Regions from separate parts of the Paenibacillus sp. S02 genome, predicted to be linked through region 3. Evidence: predicted binding sites of a transcription regulator. Region 3 holds the regulator's gene; each other region holds the start of a gene.
The links. The regulator Rex, encoded in region 3, represses fermentation and respiration genes when NADH is low (regulators of the CRP and FNR family bind a similar motif). The targets are predictions, from matches to a motif close to TTGTGAAATATTTCACAA.
Positions count from the first base shown of each region.

Region 1: a site for Rex is predicted at 1,681-1,698, ahead of KAI36_RS24730 (formate/nitrite transporter family protein). Genes of this name have one in related genera too.
Region 2: a site for Rex is predicted at 958-975, ahead of nirB (nitrite reductase large subunit NirB). Genes of this name have one in related genera too.
Region 4: a site for Rex is predicted at 1,484-1,501, ahead of KAI36_RS22740 (cytochrome ubiquinol oxidase subunit I). Genes of this name have one in related genera too.

Region 1 is NZ_CP073682.1:5,564,160-5,567,376, forward strand. Features, by position in the region: gene KAI36_RS24725 (molybdopterin-containing oxidoreductase family protein) at 1-401, opposite strand, end outside; gene KAI36_RS24730 (formate/nitrite transporter family protein) at 773-1,606, opposite strand; gene KAI36_RS24735 (FAD-dependent oxidoreductase) at 1,995-3,217, opposite strand, start outside.
Region 2 is NZ_CP073682.1:704,575-707,791, forward strand. Features, by position in the region: gene KAI36_RS03165 (beta-glucoside-specific PTS transporter subunit IIABC) at 1-155, shown strand, start outside; partial or broken gene KAI36_RS03170 (DUF4867 family protein) at 209-823, shown strand; gene nirB (nitrite reductase large subunit NirB) at 1,082-3,217, shown strand, end outside.
Region 3 is NZ_CP073682.1:3,452,832-3,456,048, reverse strand. Features, by position in the region: gene dinG (ATP-dependent DNA helicase DinG) at 1-843, shown strand, start outside; gene KAI36_RS15220 (redox-sensing transcriptional repressor Rex) at 888-1,541, shown strand; gene KAI36_RS15215 (amidohydrolase) at 1,528-2,829, shown strand; gene KAI36_RS15210 (cell wall elongation regulator TseB-like domain-containing protein) at 2,867-3,217, shown strand, end outside.
Region 4 is NZ_CP073682.1:5,086,949-5,090,165, forward strand. Features, by position in the region: gene cydB (cytochrome d ubiquinol oxidase subunit II) at 1-20, opposite strand, end outside; gene KAI36_RS22740 (cytochrome ubiquinol oxidase subunit I) at 7-1,413, opposite strand; gene KAI36_RS22745 (response regulator transcription factor) at 1,820-3,217, opposite strand, start outside.

The DNA of each region.
Region 1 (3,217 bases), 2.1 Mb from region 3:
CTGTAGGGGAGAATAGATTCCGATCCGTCCGTACGTATCAGCTCCTTGAACCGACCAGTAATGGTTTCGACCGCTTCCTCCCAGCTAATTCGTTCAAACTTCCCTTCTCCTTTGGGGCCTATACGTTTCAAAGGATAGAGCACCCGATCAGGATCATATACCCGCTCCGTCATATTGCGAACTTTGTTACAAATAGCCCCTTTGGTAATAGGATGATCCGGGTTCCCAGTCACCTTGACTATCTTTCCATTTTCCTTGTGAAGCAGGAGCCCACACGTATCCGGGCAATCTAACGGGCATACAGCCGGAAAAATACCGTCCTGCTGCTCCGTCATCCGCTGTCCCCTTTGTAAGTCTTGTTGAAGCGTGGCCTCAGGAGGCGCGCTATTGCGATGATCCATAGTGTTGATGCTCCTTTCCGTTACCGTTTCCAAAAATTACACTGCTCTTATCATATCCACAGCTTTGACCTATGGCAAGAGAAGGATTTTCCCACACAGCCGCTCTCCAAAATATTAAAAAAATCCGTCTGCTGCATAGAGCAAAACGGATTTTTTAAGAATCATAATTTTTTTCGACATCCTGTTTCATCATATCTTACCGAGGGTAAAAGAGATCAAGGCATTATGGACGAGAGCACACTCATCCTCCATGCCAAATCATGGACCACTCCCAAAAAAATCCGCCATGACAGGTTTCGTTCCCCCGGGCCTGTCATGGCGGATTTGCTTTGTTCATTGCTGTTTAAAGTACCATAATTAAGCAAGATCACTCAACGGATTTGATGTGCAACCGAAGAAGTAGTTGGAGATTCATTCACTGGATGTGCGTTGGCTTGAGGCTTTTTCAAATAGGCCAACCAGTAGGCTCCAGCCACAAACAGGCTACCTCCTACCAAATTCCCCAGCCAGACCGGAATGAAGTTCATAACATAATCTGCCCATGAAAAGTGGCCTGCAAAAATAGCCGCCGGAATGAGGAACATATTGGCAACAACGTGCTGAAATCCAATAGCGACAAAGGCCATGGTCGGGAACCAAATCCCCATAATTTTGCCGCCAATTGAGTCTGTGCTATAAGCCAGCCATACAGCCAGTGCTACGAGCCAGTTACATCCTATACCCGATATAAAAGACTGCAAAAAGCTTTCATGTAGCTTATGTCCTGCCATATCCACCACTTTGTCCAGGTAAGGGCCCGTTTCTGTCAAACCCAGCACATGGCCAAAGAAAAATGCAACGAATAACGCACCCGCAAAATTACTGAGCGTAATAATCGCCAAATTACGGAACATAGCGCCGGTCTTAATCCGTCCTGCCCATCTCGCCAAAGGGACAGCCATCATATTGCCGGTCAGCAATTCTCCGCCAGCGATCAATACCAACACCAGACCTACAGGGAACACGGAAGCTCCAATAAAGGTAGCAATACTCCCCCATTCCTTAGGTGCACTTGCGATGACACGTATATCCAGCAAAAACCCGAGTGCAATAAATGCACCTGCCAAAAATCCCAATACCACCGACACAGTCCACGGGTTGTTCGCTTTAGCCACTCCTGTTTCTACCGTCTTTTCGGCAATTTGCCCCGGTTTATAGCTTGCCATATGTTCCCGCTCCTTTAACATCTTTTTACTCGAATATTCTTCTCTCATATTTTAGTTAAAATCAGTGATTTTGTTTGTGAAAAAAATCACTTTAATAGGCATTAAAAAAACAGCCCTTGTAAAAAGGACTGTCTTTTCTGTATTATTACGTCTACTGCGCTACTACGCGCTTTACATTTAATTGTATTCTTCCTTTTCAACTGCTCTCAAGAACCAAATAACTCCACCGAGGCCTACCAGCGCTACGACTACAAGAAAAAGGATATAAAACAAATCCATAATCTACTTACCCCCTAATCCTTATGCTACTCTATATTGTACTATAAGGATTCGTCCATACGTCTCAGATTGTTGACAAACTTATGAACAATGTCACAGACAAACCGAATTATACAGTAACTGGATTCCGTTCGGATATTGTTGGCAATGCTTGTAAACCTGCTGCGTTCAGGAAATTCCAAGGCTTGTTATAATGCGGCTGGAAGAAGAAATCGACAAAGGCCAACTGGTCAATGGTCATATGATTTTGAATGGCTACGGATAGCGTGTTAATGGATTGCGTCAAATCCACCTTCGACATAATTTGTGCCCCCAAAATTCTCCGTGTCTCCTTCTCATATACCACTTTCAGTAATACCTTTTCGGAGGTTGGCATAAATTCAGGCCGGTAGCTGTCTTCAATGGTTACAGCTTCTACAGTCATGCCTTCGTCCGTTGCCGCCGCTTCCGTCATGCCTGTTCCTGCAATATTGTCTTCGTAAATTTTGATACCCGAAGTTCCTTGGGTTCCCATGTAGGCAATGGTTGGTTGTACCAGATTACGTGCTACCAGCGTACCCATACGAACTGCGTTGGTTGCCAAAGGGATATAAGCCGTTTTGCCTGTCGGATTATAGCGGATTGCACAACTGTCACCTGCTGCAAACACGTCCGGGCAGCTACTTTGCATATAGTTATCCACAATGATCGCACCGTTAGGCAACATATCTACCTGACCTTTGAGCAGATCCGTTTGAGGTCGGAAACCGATGCAGAGAATAACAAGCTCTGTTTCATATTCTCCTTTAGAGGTCACGACTTTACTTACCTTACCGTTCGTACCCTCAAAACGACTCACCGTCTCGCCAAGTACCAGCTTAATGCCATGTTCCTTCAGGGAACTTTCAATCCGGTCTGTATACTCATGGTCCAAATACTTATTCAATATACGATCAGCACTGTCGATCAGTGTTACATTTTTACCGTTCATTTGGAAAGCTTCTACCAGTTCAACACCAATGTATCCAGCTCCGACGACTGTAATGTTCTGTACATGCTGGGCTTTCTCAATGATATCATTCGAATGATTATAGTTTTTACAGAGCAAAATATGATCAAGTTCAATGCCTTCCAGCTTCGGAATAATAGGCCATGATCCTGTGGTCACAATTAATTTATCAAATGTGTCTGTAAATTCTTCGCCTGTTTGGAGATTACGTGCATGCAGCGTCTTGCCTGCCGTATCCACACTCGTTACCTCATGAAGCATCTTGGTCTCTACACCCAAGTCAGCCAGTTGATCTGGAGACGAATAAAACAGTCCGTGCGGATCTTTGACGACACCACCTACGT
Region 2 (3,217 bases), 2.7 Mb from region 3:
TGCTGGTCGAGTTTGATATTGGAGCAATTAAAGCTCTGGGCTATGACATGACTACACCGATTATTGTGACGAATACAGCCGAATACTCTGACGTTAAGGTGCTGGGAAATAACCGAGTGTACACAGGAGATTCATTGCTGGAGGTCAAGCTATGAAGACTACGGAAAGACTAAATCAAATCAATGCACCTTTGGTTATTTATGAGGTAATGAGCGAAGCATTCCGCCCGTATGGAAGGCTGCTGCCTCATTTTAATACCACAGAGCTCATCAAGTATGCAAAAGAAACGACCAGTGTACCCGATCAGGGAAACCATTATGTACCTTCGGTCGCAGAACTCGAAGACTTCGGTGTAATTCACCGGATTCAAGATGAGGTGTACGGCCAACTTCCAATTCAGGCTGGTTTTTGCGCAGGTCAGAATACAGGTCTGACCGGGCTGGAATATCATCAGGGCAGCGAGGTGGTGATTGCCGCTACAGACTGTATTCATCTTGTCGGCAGAGTACAGGACATTGAGGACAATTCCTATGACAGTGCAAATGTTTAGGTGTTTTTTCAGCCTAAAAACACGGTTGTCGAGATATATTCAACGACACTTCATTATGCTCCCTGTAAAGTTGACAGTGAAGGATATTTGACGATTGTGATCCTTCCGGCAGGAACGAATATGCCACTTGGAGCGGGAGAAGGTAGCCGTGGGAATCTACTGCTGACTAAGAAAAATAAATTTCTTATGGTTCATAGTACACAGATGGAAAAAATCGCGGCTGGCGTCCATCCCGGGCTGAACGGGAAGTTGCTGAATATTTCACCCATTTGAGTCAAAGTCCATCATTCATAAATTAAACTAAGGGACCAGCTAGCGGGTCCTTTTTTTAACTCAATTTCAGCTGCTTACCTTTATCCCTTGAAACGGAATAGGGAAATCCCTAAATATTTTTAATTTGAACTACATTGTGATTCTAATCACATATAGCTCTATCTGCTGCATTAGAATAGAAGCATAAGCAATATTCATAGGAACGTAGGAGATGTCATCGGATAGGAAGCATCGTCGAATGAATGGAGGAACCGGTATATGATAAACAGTAAACAGAAACTTGTGGTTATAGGGAACGGGATGGCTGGTATCAATACGGTCGAACAAATTTTAAAATTAACGGATAAGTATGAAATTACGGTCCTGGGAAATGAGCCGCATCCGAACTATAACAGGATCATGCTCTCTTATGTATTGGAAGGTAGTAAAACGATTGATGATATCATACTGAACGATTTGCAATGGTACGCGGATCAAGGGATTACTTTATATACAGGAAAAATGGTGAAAAGCATTGACGGTGAGAACAAGAAGATTCACACCGAAGACGGACTGGAAATTGATTACGATGTAGCTTTGGTAGCTACTGGCTCACAATCATTTATTTTGCCTATTCCGGGCAAAGAATTACCGGGTGTCATCGGTTTCCGAGATATCGCCGATTGCTCGGCAATGCTTGAGGCAGCGAAGACCTTTAAAAAGGCAGCTGTCATTGGTGGAGGCCTATTGGGGCTGGAAGCAGCTAAAGGCTTGGTCAACCTGGGTATGGATGTTACGGTCGTTCATTTAATGGAGGATTTGATGGAACGTCAGCTGGACCGGGAAGCCTCTGCGATGTTGAAAGCAGAACTAGAACGCCAGGGAATCAAGTTTGCTATGCAAATGCAAACTGCGGAGGTGTACGGTCAAGATCGGGTACAAGGACTGCGATTTTCAGACGGAAGCGAGCTGGAAGCGGATTTGGTCGTTATGGCCGTCGGGATCAAGCCTAATATTCAGGTGGCTGTGCAAAGTGGTATGGAAACGAACCGTGGTATTGTAGTCGATGATTTGATGAGAACCTCCGTGCCGGATGTATATGCTGTAGGGGAATGTGTTGAACACCGCGGAACCTGTTACGGCTTGGTAGCTCCGCTGTTTGAACAGGGGAGTGTAATTGCCAAACATTTGGCAGGCGCGGATACTGAAGGTTATATGGGATCGGTGGTTTCCACCAAGCTCAAAATTTCAGGGGTGGATGTTTTCTCTGCTGGCGAATTCATAACCCAGCCTGAACATACGGTGATTGTAGCAAAGGATGAGTGGAAGCGCACATACAAAAAAGTGCTGCTTCGTGAAAATAAGATTGTTGGAACTGTACTGTTTGGCGATGTGAGCGAATCTGCTAGTCTTCAAAAATATGTGCGTCAGCAAACATTGATGACAGATGAGATATATGGACAGATCATGGGTACGGGATGCAGCAATCACGGGGCGAAAACATCATCCGCTGAAACGATGGCCGATGATGAAATTGTGTGTGGCTGTAACGGTGTAACTAAAAAGGCCATTGTGGATGCAATTAATGAAAATGGACTGACTACAGTCGATGAAATTAAAGCATGTACCGGAGCAACGCGCTCCTGTGGAGGATGTAAGCCGGTCGTGGAGCAGATTCTACAATATGTTCTTGGAGACAGCTTCAAGACGTCAGCCAAGCAAGGAATATGTGGCTGCACAACATTGAGTCGGGACGAGATTGTGGAAGCGATCAAAACCAAAGGGCTGACAACAACGCGTGAAGTTATGAATGTACTGGGTTGGCATAATGATGAAGGATGCTCCAAATGCCGTCCGGCGCTGAATTACTATTTGGGAATGATTAACCCGGATACCTATGAAAATGAGGGAGATTCCCGTTTTGTAAATGAGCGATTGCACGCAAACATTCAAAAGGATGGAACATTTACAGTTGTTCCTAGAATGTACGGTGGTGTAACGACCCCAGAAGATTTGAAGAAGATAGCAGATGTTTCTCTTAAATACAACGTTAAGGTCGTTAAAGTAACAGGAGGGCAGCGGCTTGATTTGATTGGTGTCCGTAAAGAGGATCTGCCTAAAGTATGGGAAGAACTCGATATGCCGTCAGGATATGCCTACGCGAAGTCACTTCGTACGGTTAAAACCTGTGTTGGATCGCAATTCTGCCGGTTTGGCACACAAGACTCGATGGGAATGGGAGAAGTGTTGGAACGAAAATTCGAACGATTGGATTTCCCGGCAAAATTCAAATTAGCGGTTAATGGATGTCCACGCAACTGTGCGGAATCATGTACCAAAGATATCGGAATCGTAGGTAATGATGGGGGCTGGGAGATCTTTATCGGTGGTAATGGCGGAATTAAAGCAAGGTTG
Region 3 (3,217 bases):
CGCCAGTTGAAAGAAATGTTTTTTGACAAAAAAAGAAGCATTATTCTGACGTCTGCTACCTTATCGGTAGATAAGTCGTTTCAGTACATGATCGATCAGCTCGGCTTACAGGAGGCTGCAGATCAAGAGCGGCTGATGACTTCGCAGCTCCCGTCACCCTTTAATTACAGGGATCAGGTGTTGCTGGTCATTCCACGGGATTTCCCAAGCGTGAAGGGCAGTGTAGGAGATGCACACTTTGTAGATATGCTCGTTAGTTCTCTAGGAGCGACTGCTCAGGCGACGCGGGGGAGAATGCTCGTTCTGTTTACTTCCTATCGGATGCTCCGGCAAGTGTATGAGCCGCTCAAAGAGGCCTTAGCATCCAGCGAAATTACTGTGCTGGGACAAGGTGTGGACAGTGGCAGTCGCAGCAAGCTAACCCGCCGTTTTCAGGAAGCCAAAGCTTCTGTATTGCTGGGAACCAGCAGCTTCTGGGAGGGCGTCGATATTCCGGGGAAGGCTCTGACTTGTTTGGCCATTGTTCGCTTGCCGTTTCAACCGCCGAACCACCCGTTGCTGGAGGCAAAAAGCGAGCTGCTTCAGCAGCAGAAGAAGAATCCATTTATGAAGCTGTCTGTACCACAAGCGGTCATACGCTTCAAACAGGGATTTGGTCGGTTGGTACGTACAGCGAGCGACCATGGGGTCGTTATCGTTTACGATACGCGTGTGATCGAATCCTATTACGGAAAGCACTTTTTGTACTCGTTACCGGGACCAAAAATGGAGCATATGCCATCGGAGCAAATGGTGCCCCGCATCGCCGAATGGCTCCAATCCGCCCCGGAGACAGAGGCATAACGGACGGACACTAAGTATGTTCGTTACAATTAGGGGGAGCAAGTATGAAATCAGATAAAATTTCAGAGGCTGTCGTACGGAGGTTACCCGTATATTTACGTTATCTGAATGCACTTCACAAACGGGAGGTGGCTACGGTCTCTTCTCAAGAGTTGGGACAGAGGCTAGATTTGAACCCGGCCCAAATCCGTAAAGATCTCGCCTATTTTGGAGATTTTGGTCGGAAGGGTATCGGTTATGATGTTTCTTATCTAATCGAGAAAATACGCCATATCCTGAAAATCGACCAGCAAATTAATGTCGTATTGGTCGGTGCGGGTAATCTGGGGCAAGCCCTTTCGAATTATAACGCTTATTTAAAAGACAATATGAAGATTGTAGCAGTATTTGATGCGTTTCCGGATAAGGTAGGGACCAAGATCAATACATTGGTCGTTCAACCGATGGATGAACTGGAAGCGACTGTGAAAGAAAAAAACATTCGAATCGGGATTATTACTGTACCTGATTTTGAAGCACAGCACGTGGCTGACAGGCTTATTGAGAGCGGAATTGGAGCGATCCTGAACTTTGCACCGACTACTCTCAAGGCACCGGCCAACATTCGGATTCATGCCACAGACTTTACAACTGATTTGCTTAGCCTCGCTTATTATTTGGAGGACGGAAAGGAAGAAACACAATATGACAGTGAATAAATGGATGATTAAAAACGGCTCTTTTGCCGTAAATGGATCAGAAGCTGGGGTAGTCCATGGTTTTATGATTGTGGAGGATAGCCGTATTACTTATATTGGCGAAACTTTGCCTGCGGGTGAGGAAGAGACGGAAGCGATCGATGGTAAGGGGCTATTGTTTTTACCTGGTCTGATTAATACTCATGGTCATGCGGCGATGTCTCTGCTGCGTGGGCATGGAGATGACTTGGCACTTCAAGTATGGCTTCAGGAGAAAATGTGGCCTATGGAAGCCAAGTTTACATCTACGGACGTATACTGGGGTACGTCCTTGTCTGTGCTGGAAATGCTGAAAGGTGGAACAACGACCTTCCTGGATATGTACGATCATATGGATCAGGTGGCTCGTGTAGCTGAAGAGTCAGGTATTCGTGCAAGTCTGATGCGTGGAGCAATTGGACTATGCTCGGAAGAAGAACAGCGAATCAAGCTGGCTGAGGCCGTGACTTTTGCGCGTAACTGGCATGGTAAAGCAGACGGGCGTATTACAACGATGATGTCTCCGCACGCGCCATACACATGTCCACCTGCGTTTATTGAAAAATTCGTACAAGCTGCGCATGATCTGGACTTGCCACTGCATACGCACATGTCTGAGACGATCGCCGAAGTGGAGCAAAACGTACGCGACTACGGTTTGCGTCCAGTTGCACACTTGGATAAGCTTGGCTTTTTCTCCCGTCCTTCGCTTGTTGCCCATGGCGTTCATTTGAACGACGAAGAAATAGCTTTACTGGCTGAACGTGGTGTAGCGGTTTCGCATAATCCTGGTAGCAACTTGAAGCTGGCAAGTGGTGTGGCCAGAGTGCCTGAATTGCTGCGTGCAGGGGTTACTGTTTCTCTCGGAACGGATGGTCCTGCCAGCAATAATAACCTGGATATGTTCGAGGAAATGCGTCTGGCGGCACTTATTCACAAGGGTGTATCCGGTGACCCTACGGCAGTTCCTGCAAGTGAAGCGCTGCGTCTGGCAACAGAATATGGTGCAAAGTCGATTGGTTTAAAAGAAGTAGGAGCGTTGGCAGCGGGCAACAAGGCTGACTTTATCGCGTTGGATCTGAATCAGGCACATTTCTTGCCGCGTACAGATCTTATTTCCCATGCGGTATACTCTGCAAGCGCCAAAGACGTGGCTCACGTATGGGTAGACGGTCGTCAGGTTGTGAAAAACGGCGAATGCCTGACTATGGACGAGGAACGTATCAAACATGAGGCACAAGCCGCCTTTGAAGGGCTGCTGTCGCGCTAATTCAGGTGTCACATCCCCTTAGAGAGGAAGCACGGGTTTGAAAAATAAGAAAAAGTGGATAGCGGTCGCCATTTTGGCCGTGATACTGATCCTGATCAGCATTTTCTGGTATTATTCCTATGTTACTCAAGACCAGGTGGCTGAGGAAAATGCCGCTATCATTAAGGCCAAGCAATCAGGTGGTCTGGTTAGCACGACTCAAACATGGAAGTCTGTGTGGGATCAGGTATATTGGGTGGTTCAAGGGAAAAATGCACAGAATGAAAATATAATGGTGTGGGTTCCTTTTCAAAAAGTGGAGGGACAACCTAACGTACCTGCGGCAGATAATAGCGGTGTTCATACCGAGTTGCTGAAGAACGGAGTCGATGAGCAAAAAATGACGGCA
Region 4 (3,217 bases), 1.6 Mb from region 3:
CATAAATCATTTAGCGTCATTATTGTCACCCCCTTGGGCAAATGGATCATGAATTACCGTTTGCTGATGTGGCTCGATATCTGGACCTTTGCGAGCCGTACGGTAAAACAGAAATGCCAGCACACCTGTTAAAATTAAATACAATGTGGTAAATGAGATGAACGAGAACAGCACTTCTCCTGCCACAACCGTAGGCGAAACAGAATCTTTTGTTTGAAGCAAACCAAATACAGTCCACGGTTGGCGACCTATTTCGGTCATGATCCAACCAGCAGTATTCCCAATGAATGGAAGGCATATCCCCCATATCATAAGACGGAAGAACCAGCGATGTGAACCTTCCAGCTTTTTACGGAACGTCAGGTAAGCACCGTATAAAGCGAGTGCAATCATGCCACATCCCGCCGCAATCATAATACGGAAGCTCCAGAACGTGGTACGTACTGGCGGGATATAATCGCCCGGACCATAGGTTTTTTCATATTCTGCTTGAAGCTCATTCATACCAGGCACAGAGCCGGAAAATTTACTATAAGATAGAAAACTCAGAGCAAAAGGAACTTTAATCTCAAAGGTATTTTCCTTCTTTTCAGGATCAATACCCGCGATAACCGTCCAAGGCGCTGGGTCACCGCTGTTTTCCCACAAACCTTCACTAGCAGCCATCTTCATGGGCTGCGTTTTCACCAAATATTGAGCCTGTCCATGACCAAACAAAGGAATAGCAATGGCACTGATTAAGGCAACAATAATGCTCAATTTGAAAGAAGGTTTAAAAAAGTCCATATTCTTTTTGTGCATCAGCTTCCATGCACTGATACCCGCGATAAGAAATGCCCCCGTTGCAAAAGCAGCAAACAACGTATGCGGAAATTCCCATAACAGTTGTTCATTCGTTAACAGAGCAGCAAAATCTTTCATTTCTGCACGTCCATTTTGAATCTCATATCCTACTGGACGCTGCATGAATGAATTAGCAGCTAGAATCCACAATGCCGATAACATCGTACCGATAGATACCAACCACATACAAATTAAATGGACCGTTTTGGACAATCTTTCCCAACCGAATACCCATAATCCGATAAAGGTCGATTCCAGAAAAAATGCAAGTAGCGCTTCAATCGCCAGCGGCGTACCGAATACATCACCCACAAAACGGGAAAAGTCTGACCAGTTCATCCCGAACTGGAATTCTTGCAAAATCCCGGTGACTACGCCCAGTGCAAAGTTAATCAGCAGAAACGTTCCCCAGAATTGAGCCATTTTTTTGTACAAGTCATTTTTCTTGATAACATACATAGTCTCCATAATTGCCACCAATAACGACAATCCAATGGAGATCGGCACATAAACAAAGTGAAGAATCGTTGTGGTTGCAAACTGCAACCGTGCCAAATCCAATACGTCCATGATGTTGCTCCTCCCCCTGCACTTCTCTTAACATTGATTCATAGTGTCTGTAATCTGAAGTCTTCTACATTTGTGATAGTATTCACATTCTTACATATGCAGCGGTCATTTTTTAGAAAAATGACTCACTCAACTACCTTCACCATGGTTGTCATGATCCGGCTTCAGATTATCCCCATTATATAGAATAAATTTAAATGAAATAGAATCGAAAATGTGAACATCGTGTCAAAGCTGTGTCATAACAATGGCGATTTGATGAAAACGACCTAAATCACATAATAAATGTGACATTTTCGATTGATCTATCTATTTTTTTACCATAAAAAAGAGCCTCTCTTCGTTCGGAGGTCGTACCTCCGACATCTGTAAGAGAGACTTCATAGCGTTAAACCTAGGGATTCTATCAACAGCCATCTGTTCCTCCGTTCTTTTGAACCCGATTACGGTAGGAGGAAGGTGACATTCCAACATACTTTTTAAATTTACTATGAAAATAATCTGCATTCGCATATCCTACACGTTCCGCCACCTGGTGCACCTTAATTCCTTGTGCAAGCAATTCCCTTGCTCGCTCAATCCTCACCTTATCCAGGTAGGCATTAAAGGCTTCGCCAGTATGACTTTTGAACAGTTTGCCCAAATAGCCACTATTGTAATTGAACATATCTGCCAGTAACTCCAGTCGCAAATTTTCATCATAATGACTATGTATAAAGTCAATCATTTGTTTCATGATGATGTCCTTGCCACTAGGATCAGTCTGGCCAATCCATTGCAACACATGCTCCAGCGAGTGATCCACCAGCTCGCCCAATGTGGAATAAGCATATACATCGGTTATAAAGCTGGAGTGCTCCTCCAGCACGGTTCGGCTGTGATCCTGTCCGGCTGCATACTTGTTCAACGCCAGTGTGAATGTTTGGGCGAACGCCGCCTTGATTGCAGATTCTGTGCGATAAATCCGTGGAAATTGGCCTTCCATATCCTTAATGACACGGGTTGCAGCTTCACTATTAGCCATATCTAGCGCATAGTACAGCTTTTCTGCATAACGTATGGGATCATCTGTGGCACTATCAGGCGCTCCACTCCTTTCAGTCTCGACTGTCTCCAATTCGTGCAGGTCTCCTGAAAGCATGACTCTTTCTGCCCGGAACAAAAACGTACGCTCCAATAATCGTAGTGCCTGCTCAAAAGATCTGGGAATGTCGTTAAGAATGGCTACAGGATCACCGGCAGCCACATAAATTTCCGTTGCCCACGGCTTTAGCTCCTGTCGCCAAGCAGCCAGTAACTGAACAGCATCTTTCTCCGTTTTTAACGTGGCGGGAAGCAAAAGACCCATATATATTCCAGCCTCAAACACGATACCTCTGCCCTGCTCATGGAACAATTCTGTTAGCCGCTGCTTTGCTGCCGACTGCCGGGCTTGCCGATCCCAGTCAGGTATACGTAAATCCAGCAGAATAACCTGATAGCTACTCCAGTCCAATGCTGGTAACGCGGGCTGTTGTCCATGTTTTCCGTTACCGCTTTGATGTTCAGCTTGCTTGGATGCTCTGTGAAGAGAATCGCTGCTTTCCACAGCATTACGAGCATGCTCTTGATGAACCGGAAACAATAGTGCTTCGATCCAATTACGCTCATGGGAAGGTAGAGTTCCCCATTTGCCATCTTCTTTCTCGTCCTCAATGTTTTGCCGTACCCGTTTCAACTCTGTCGTCATTTCTTCCTCATCAACTGGCTTCAGTAGATAGCCATCCACCCCGAAGCCCATGGCTTGCCGTGCATAATCAAAGTC